2 regions of the Mesorhizobium sp. CAU 1732 genome follow, and region 2 is predicted to be linked to the other one. Evidence: predicted binding sites of a transcription regulator. Region 2 holds the regulator's gene; the other holds the start of a gene.
The links. Region 2 encodes PhoB, which activates phosphate uptake and scavenging genes when phosphate is short. Its sites were predicted from a motif close to TGTCATNNANCTGTCAT; they were not measured.

Region 1 (4,414 bases), on a different contig from region 2:
GGTGCGATCTTCTGGTGGCTCAACCTGCCGCTGCCGTGGATGATGGGATCGATGGTGGCCGCCGCGATCGCGGCGATCGGCGGTGTTCCGGTCCCGCCGCTCAATCCGCTTCGTCCGACGATGCTGGCGGTGGTGGGCACGATGCTCGGCGCATCCTTTTCCGCCGGCTTCTTCCTATCGCTGCCGACATTCGCGATTCCGCTGATCGGGCTGACGGTGTCGTCCTTCGCGGCCGCCGCGATCGCGCTCTGGGTGCTTCGACGCTTTGCCGGGCTGTCCTCCGAGACGGCCTATTTCTGCGCCATGCCCGGCGGCGTCATCGAGATGGTCACGCTGGCGCATGAGCGAGGCGGGGACGACCGCATCGTCGCGCTCGTCCATGCGTCGCGCATCTTCCTCGTCGTCTTGTGTCTGCCGTTCCTGTTCGAGTGGCTGACGGGCATGCCGGCCGCGCGTGGATCGGGATCAGGCGTCACGCTCGCGGATATTTCGGCGACGGACGCAAGCTGGTTCGTCGGCGTCGTGGCGGCGGGCTTCGCGCTCGGCATGGTCGTCCACCTGCCTGCACGGTTCATGCTCGCGCCGATGATCGTCAGCATGATCGTCCACGTCGCGGGCTGGACCGATTTCAAGCTGCCCTTCGAACTGATCGCCCTTGCGCAGGTGGTGATCGGCGTTGGGATCGGCGCCCGTTTTGCTAATGTGGATCGCCGCCTGATCATGCGGACGATGGGCCTGTCGATCCTCGTCAGCGTCATCCTGGTGGCGGTGTCGATCGTCGGCGCGATGGTCGTGGGCCAGATCACTGGTATGGGTCTGCCGTCGCTCATGCTTTCCTACGCGCCGGGCGGCCTTGCGGAAATGAGCCTGATCGCGCTTGCGATGCAGCTCGACGTCGCCTTCGTCGTTGCGAACCATCTGTTCCGCGTGATCCTGATCATCGCCTGCGCGGGCCTCTTCTTCGACGTGATGAAGCGGCGCGGCTGGATTTAACCCACGCTCAGCGGCGTCTCGACGAACAGGCTGACCTTGTCGGCCGCAAACCGCGTTCGCGAGAACTGGATGGGTCTGCCGTCGGGATCGACGTTGATTGCCTCCAGCAGCAGAACGATCGCGCCGGGGCCGAGCCGCAGGGCGTTCAGGTCTTCGTCCAGCGCGTGCATGGCGACGATCGTGGTCGACCGGCGTGTGTAGTCGCTGATACCGAGCCCGGCGAGCGACGCCGTGATCGAGCCGGTCTCTTCGAGACGCTCCGCCAGCCCGGCGAACCGCAACGCCTCGAACCAGTGGCTCGCGACGGAGATCATCGCGCCATCGGCGAGGCTGACCGTGTCGATGCGGATCACATCCGTGCCCGGATCGAGGTTCAGCGCTGCCGCGACATTCGCATCGGCCGGCTGCGTCTCGTACCGCACGAGTTGCGAGCGCAGATCGGACGCCTGGCCGTCAAGCCCGGTGGAGAATCGCGTCCGCGCCGTGATCGGGTAGCTCAGGCGCTGCTGCGGGATGACGAAGGTTCCGCGACCTTGCTCGGATCGAAGAAAACCCTCGCGCACGAGCTGCGCGATCGCGCTTCTCACCGTGTGACGGTTGACGCCGAATCGGCTTGCGAGCTCCATTTCGGTCGGAAGGCGGTTCGCCACGAGTTCCCCGCCGCCGGCGAGAAGGCGGATCTGGTCGGAAATCTGGCGCCAGAGCGCGACACCATCCCGTCGTCTCACTGATTTATCGTTCATCGTCATCGCGTTTGTCATGCAGCCGTCATTGAAGGGTTTTATCACACGTCGAAATGATTTATTTGTCTAGATCATTCGACAAATTCGCATCGACGGGTGACACGGGTATGACACGAGACACAAGCAGCGATCCGGGAGAGCATGAGGGGCGCCGTGCGCTCATGTCCGTGCTCGCTTCGACGCCGATGCCGGCTCTTCGACAGGTCTGGGATCGCGCGGGTATTGCAGTCGAGCATGTCGATATCCGACGGCCGGAGACGGGACTCGTCACCGTGCGCGGACGGATCGGTGGCGGCGGGTCGGCCTTCAATGTGGGCGAAGCGACGGTCACGCGCGCCAGTGTCCGCCTCGCAACGGGTGAAACGGGACATTCCTATGCGCTTGGCCGGGACATCGAGAAGGCGCGCCTCTGCGCCGTGCTCGATGCGCTTTGGCAGAGGGCGGAGACGCGCGAGACCGTGCGGAGTGCTGTCTTCGTGCCTCTGACCGAGAGTGCCGAGCGAGACGACGCCAGGCGCCGGGCGGAGACCGCCGCGACCAAGGTGGACTTCTTCACGATGGTACGGGGAGAGGACTGATGACCGTAGCGACCAGCGAACTCGAAGGTGGCTTCTCGAACCCGGTGTTCGAAGCGCAGACCGTTTTCAAGGCTCTGATGGACGCGATGGCGCGGCCGGGAAGCGTCCAGAGCTTTGCCGCGCCGGCTCGACCGCCCGCGCCGTTGACAGCGACTGCGGCGGCGATCGCGCTCACGATCACCGATCACGACACGCCTGTGTGGCTCGATCCTGAGCTCGCCAAAGGCGATGCCGTGCGCACGTGGCTCGGGTTTCAGACCGGTGCACCGTTCGTGGCGGAGCCAGAACTGGCAGCATTCGCCCTGATTTCCGATCCGGTACGGATGCCGGCACTCGGCGTCTTTGCGCAAGGGACGGCCGAGTATCCGGACAGGTCTGCGACGCTGATCCTTCAGGTCGATGCGCTCGATGGCGGTGATCGGCTCACGCTCGAAGGGCCGGGCATCGAACACAAGGCGGCGATCGCGCCGTCGCCAATGCCGGCCGATTTTCTCGCACAGTGGCGCGAGAACGGTGCTGCCTATCCGCTTGGCGTCGATCTGGTTTTGGCTGCTCCCGACGAGATCGTCTGCCTGCCGCGCACGACGCGGATTTCCGCGAACAGCGAGGTCTGAGCCATGTATGTCGCAGTCAAGGGCGGCGAGACCGCCATTCGCAACGCTCATACGCTCCTCGCCGATCGTCGGCGCGGCGACCGCTCGGTTCCGGCTCTGCACGTCGCGCAGATCGTCGAACAGCTTGGGCTCGGCGTCGACCGGGTGATGAGCGAAGGGTCGCTCTACGACCGGGATCTGGCCGGTCTTGCCGTGATCCAGTCGCGGGGCGACCTGATCGAGGCGATCTTTCTCGTGCGCGCCTACCGCACCACTCTGCCTCGCTTCGGCTATACGCTTCCGGTCGACACGGCGGCAATGCAGGTCGAACGCCGTGTTTCGGCGACCTACAAGGATCTGCCGGGCGGACAGCTTCTCGGTCCGACATTCGACTATACGCATCGCCTGCTGGAGCCCGGTCTGGCCGATGGCAGCGAACCGCAAGCGCCGGTGGAGCGCGAGGCGGACGACGCGGCGATGCCGCGCGTCACCGATCTCTTGGCAGCGGACGGAATGATCGAGCCTGATGGCGGCGATCGCGACGCAAACGCGACGCCGACCGATATCACGCGCGAGCCGATCGCGTTTCCGCTCGATCGCGACGGGAGGCTGCAAGCGCTGTCGCGTGGCGATGAAGGGTTTTTGCTCGCGCTCGCCTATTCGACGCAACGTGGATACGGCCGCAGCCATCCCTTCGTCGGCGAAATCAGGATCGGCGAAGTCGAGGTCGAACTCGATGTTCCCGAACTGCCGTTTCCGGTCCCGCTGGGCCGCGTCCGCGTGACGGAATGCCAGATGGTCAACCAGTTCAAGGGCTCGGCAACGGCCCCGCCGCAGTTCACGCGCGGCTACGGTCTCGTCTTCGGGCAGTCGGAGCGCAAGGCTATGGCGATGTCGCTCTGCGACCGGGCATTGCGCGCCGGAGAGCTTGGCGAGGACCTCGTCGCGCCGGCGCAGGACGAGGAATTCGTGATCTCGCATTCCGACAATGTGCAGGCCACCGGCTTCGTCGAGCATCTGAAGCTGCCGCATTACGTCGACTTCCAGGCCGAGCTCGATCTGGTTCGCCGCATGCGCGCCGAGCATGAGGCGAGCGGCGAGGGCGCGGAGGCTGCGGAATGATGTCAGTCGCCGCCACCTCCACCGCCGTCCCCGCCGCCGCTGTCGTCCCCATTGCCGTGGGAGTTGATATGAGCGCCGTGGAAGGTTTGGCCGTCTCTTTCAGCGCGTTTCGACTGAGCGCGAACGTACAATGCCAATGCCAGAAATCCGGCAACGAGCAGAAAACTGAACCAGAAATAGGACATGGACCCTCATTGTTCTCCGAAAACGTCTTCACGCGCGATGTTACGCCATGATTGCTGGCGAAAGGAATACACACATGGCTAGCGTTGCCACCTACAACTTCGCTTATCTTGACGAGCAGACGAAGCGGATGATCCGCCGTGCGATCCTCAAGGCGATCGCGATCCCCGGCTATCAGGTGCCTTTCGCATCCCGCGAGATG
Region 2 (4,414 bases):
AGACGGTGTTCCACCATGTGCTGCCGGTCACCTATCCCGGCATCCTGACGGCGACGATCATCGGCGTCGCGCAGGCGCTCGGCGAGACCGCGCCGCTGCTCCTGATCGGCATGAACGCCTTCGTGGCGGCCGTGCCGGCGACACCGATGGACCAGTCGAGCGCGCTGCCGGTCCAGATTTATCTCTGGCAAGGCAACGAGAACCGGAATTTCTTCGAGGCGCGCACATCTGCCGCCATCATCGTGCTTCTCGGCCTTATGCTGGCCCTGAATGCGATCGCAATATTCCTGCGGACCAGACTGGAGCGCCGCACATGACCACCAACGTCAAATCGGAGACCAGAGAGATGCGCATGCCGACCGAAGAGATCGTCGGGCAGTCAGACCTCTACCAGATCAAGTCGTCTACCGTCCGGACCCCCGACCCGGCCGCACGGCCGATCCGCGTGAAGGCACGCGACGTCGGCGTGTTCTACGGCGCGAAGCAGGCGCTGTTCGACGTGTCGATCGACATTCCCGAGAAGGCGGTCACCGCCTTCATCGGTCCGTCGGGTTGCGGCAAGTCGACATTCCTGCGCTGCTTCAATCGCATGAACGACACGATCGAGGGCTGCCGGGTGACGGGCAAGATCGAGCTCGACGATTTCGACGTCTATGACGCCTCGCTCGACGTGGTGGAACTGCGCGCACGTGTCGGCATGGTGTTCCAGAAGCCGAACCCGTTCCCGAAATCGATCTATGAAAACGTGGCCTACGGCCCGCGTATCCATGGGCTCGCCCGCAACAAGGCGGATCTCGACGCGATCGTGGAATCCAGCCTGCAGAAGGCCGGCCTGTGGAACGAGGCGAAGGACCGCCTCAACGAACCCGGCACCGGCCTTTCCGGCGGCCAGCAGCAGCGCCTGTGCATCGCGCGTGCGATCGCGGTGTCGCCCGAGGTCATCCTGATGGACGAACCGTGCTCGGCGCTCGACCCGATCGCGACGGCGCGCATCGAAGAGCTCATCGACGATCTGAAGCAGAATTTCACGATCGTCATCGTCACGCACTCGATGCAGCAGGCCGCCCGCGTCTCGCAGCGAACCGCCTTCTTCCATCTGGGCATACTGGTCGAGGAAGGTCCGACGGACCTGATCTTCACCAGCCCGAACGAGAAGCGCACGCAAGACTACATCACCGGTCGCTTCGGCTGACGCGGCGTAGAGGAACCAGCCATGGGTGAACATACAGTCGCATCCTTCGACGAGGAACTCGGCCACATCGACCGGCTGATCCGGGACATGGGGGAGCTGGGCAGCGAGATGGTCCTGGCCTCGACGCGGTCCCTCCTGAACTCCGACAACGCTCTCGCGCAGCGCGTCATTTCCGACGACGCGGTGATGGACGCACGGCAGCGGGAACTGGACGACCGGGCGATCACGCTGATCGCCAAGCGCCAGCCGATGGCGCAGGATCTGCGCTCCGTCGTGGGCGCGATCCGCATGGCGGCCGATCTCGAGCGGATCGGCGATCTCGCCAAGAACATCGCCAAGCGCGTCAATGCGGTGGGCGAGGACGCGACGCCGCGCGGGCTGTCGCATTCGATCGATGCGATGGCCGAGATGGTGATCGCGCAGGTCAATGCGGTCATCGAGCGCTACGAGGCCCGCAACGCTGCCGATCTCGTCACGCTGCGCGCGGACGATGAGAAGATCGACGTCCAGTACACCGCGATCTTCCGCGAACTCCTGACTTACATGATGGAGGATCCGCGCAACATCACGGCCTGTACCCACCTCCTGTTCTGCGCCAAGAATCTGGAGCGCATCGGCGACCATGTGACGAACATCGCCGAAAACGCGTATTATGTGGTGACCGGGCAGCAACTGCCCCTGCACAGGCCCAAGATCGACGAGACGTCGGTCAGGGTCGAGGCGGAATGAGGACCAGCAGCCGATGATTGCTCCCAAGATCATGGTCGTCGAGGATGAAGAGCCGCTCGGCGTTCTGCTGAAATACAATCTGGAGGCGGAAGGCTATCAGGTCGAAGTCGTCATGCGCGGCGACGAGGCCGAGATAAGGCTTCAGGAAAATGTTCCCGACCTTCTCGTCCTCGACTGGATGGTGCCGGCGATCTCGGGCATCGAATTGTGCCGCAGGCTGCGCATGCGGGCGGAAACCGAGCGCCTGCCGATCATCATGCTGACCGCGCGGGGCGAGGAAAGCGACCGGGTTCGCGGTCTGTCGACCGGAGCTGACGACTATCTGGTCAAGCCGTTCTCGACGCCGGAATTCGTGGCGCGGGTGAGGGCGCTCCTGCGCCGCGCCAAGCCGGAGGTCCTGTCGAGCGTTCTCAAGGTCGGCGACATCTTGCTCGACAGGGAATCGCACCGTGTCTACCGCAAGAAGAGCGAGATCAAGCTTGGACCGACGGAGTTCCGGCTGCTGGAGTTCATGATGCAGCATCCGGGCCGGGTGTTTTCGCGCGGGCAGCTTCTCGACAATGTCTGGGGCGAGACGATCTACATCGACGAGCGCACGGTCGACGTGCATGTCGGCCGACTGCGCAAGGCGGTCAACAATGGCCGCATGCCCGACGTCATCCGCACGATCCGCGGCGCGGGCTACGCGATCAAGGAAGCCTGAGCATCGACTGCCGGTGAGGCTTGCGGCAGTGCTGCCGCGCATGGTTATCTCCGATCGACCGCGTTCATCCGGATGCGATCACCTTGGGGGAGGATCATGGATCTCATTCGTTTCGCCTTTATCGCGATAGCCATCGGCGTGGCTGTGATCAGTGGTGCCGGTCAGGCACATGCTGAGGACAGCGAGCGCATGTCGCCGAGCGAGGTGGTGATCACCTGGTATCGGCTGAGCCTGGAACTGGTTCGCCACACTCCCACCTATTCGCCGCCCGTTGCCAGCCGCGCTTTCGGCTATGTCGGCGTGACGGCGTTCGAGGCGATCGCCTCGGGCTCGGACGATCTGACGAGCCTCGCCGGACAGGTGAACGGCCTCGATGCGCTGCCGGCCCGCGAGGAGGGCGCGGATTATGACGATGCCGTCGTCGTCCAGGCCGCCACCGCTCACGCCATCAAATCGCTGTTCAGCAATACCGGCCCCACGGGACAGCGCGCGTTTGGTGCGATGGAGCGCAGGTTGGCGGAAAGGGCGGCGACAGGGTTGGCGCACGATATCGTCCAACGCAGCACCGCCCATGGCATCGCGGTCGCGGATCACATCCTCGCATGGTCGCTCGAGGATGGCGGCGCGATCATCGAGAATATGGGATTTCCGCAAAGCTACGACCTGACGGAAGGCCCGGCGCACTGGGTTCCGACGAGCCTCGTCGCCCAGCAGCAATCGCCGCTTTTGCCCGACTGGGGCAACAACCGCCCGTTCGCGATGCCCGAAGGCGGCACCTGCGGCCTGCCGCCGCCGCCGGAATACAGCGAGGAGCCGGATTCCGAGTTTTATCGCGAGGCCTACGAGGTCTACGAAGCGAAGACGAATCTCACGCCCGAGCATCGAGACATCGCATTGTTCTGGTCGGACGATCCGATGCTGTCACCCACACCGCCGGGCCACTGGATCTCGATCGCAATCCAGATTCTCCAGGACAATCAAGCCGGTATCGATGAGACGGTCGATGTGCTCGCGCGCCTCGGCATGGGCATGGCGGATGCGTTCATCGGGTGCTGGCATGCCAAGTTCGAATACGACCTCGTACGGCCGATCACCTATATCCGCCGCGTCATCGACCCGAAGTGGGAGCCTCTGCTCAACACGCCGCCCTTCCCGGAATATCCGAGCGGGCACAGCACGCAATCGGGAACCGCGGCCGCCATCCTGACGGCTATCTTCGGCGACAACTTCGCCTTCGAGGACATAACCCATGTCGATGACGGGTTGGCCGGTCGCCATTTCGCGAATTTCCATGAGGCGGCGGAGGAGGCTGCGTTGTCGAGGCTCTATGGCGGGATCCACTTCCGCGCGGCGATCGATCTCGGTCTCGAACAGGGCCACTGCATCGCGGCGTACATAACCGCGCTGAAGACGCGGTGATGACGATGCGCGGACAGGTCCTGCTTGCCGGTGTCGTCGGAGCCATGGTTTCCGTGTCCGCAGCGACTGCTGCGGATGACGGGGTGGCCGTTCCGCGTTTCATCGACGAGACCGCGAGCGCCGGCGTCTCGAGCATCTATGAGGGCGATTGGGAATATATGGTCGGGGGCGGCGTCGCGACGTTCGATTGCGACGATGACGGCTACCCCGACATGCTGCTCGCAGGCGGAAGCGCTCCGGCCTCGTTCTATCGCAACGTCAGCCGGCGCGGCGGCGCGCTCGCCTTCGAGAAGGCGGAGAGCGGCCTCGAACTGGACGCGGTGACCGGCGTCTATCCGATCGACATCGATGGCGACGGCATCATGGATGTC

Region 1: phnF (phosphonate metabolism transcriptional regulator PhnF) is a predicted target of PhoB. The motif match lies at 1,749-1,765, and genes of this name have one in related genera.

Annotation. Positions count from the first base shown of each region.
Region 1 is NZ_JBDQQR010000001.1:3,073,098-3,077,511, reverse strand. It holds gene AAFN55_RS14985 (AbrB family transcriptional regulator) at 1-993, shown strand, start outside; gene phnF (phosphonate metabolism transcriptional regulator PhnF) at 990-1,736, opposite strand; gene phnG (phosphonate C-P lyase system protein PhnG) at 1,844-2,314, shown strand; gene phnH (phosphonate C-P lyase system protein PhnH) at 2,314-2,928, shown strand; gene AAFN55_RS14965 (carbon-phosphorus lyase complex subunit PhnI) at 2,932-4,029, shown strand; gene AAFN55_RS14960 (hypothetical protein) at 4,032-4,214, opposite strand; gene AAFN55_RS14955 (alpha-D-ribose 1-methylphosphonate 5-phosphate C-P-lyase PhnJ) at 4,289-4,414, shown strand, end outside.
Region 2 is NZ_JBDQQR010000002.1:229,435-233,848, reverse strand. It holds gene pstA (phosphate ABC transporter permease PstA) at 1-317, shown strand, start outside; gene pstB (phosphate ABC transporter ATP-binding protein PstB) at 353-1,192, shown strand; gene phoU (phosphate signaling complex protein PhoU) at 1,214-1,921, shown strand; gene phoB (phosphate regulon transcriptional regulator PhoB) at 1,935-2,624, shown strand; gene AAFN55_RS18800 (vanadium-dependent haloperoxidase) at 2,721-4,043, shown strand; gene AAFN55_RS18795 (CRTAC1 family protein) at 4,043-4,414, shown strand, end outside.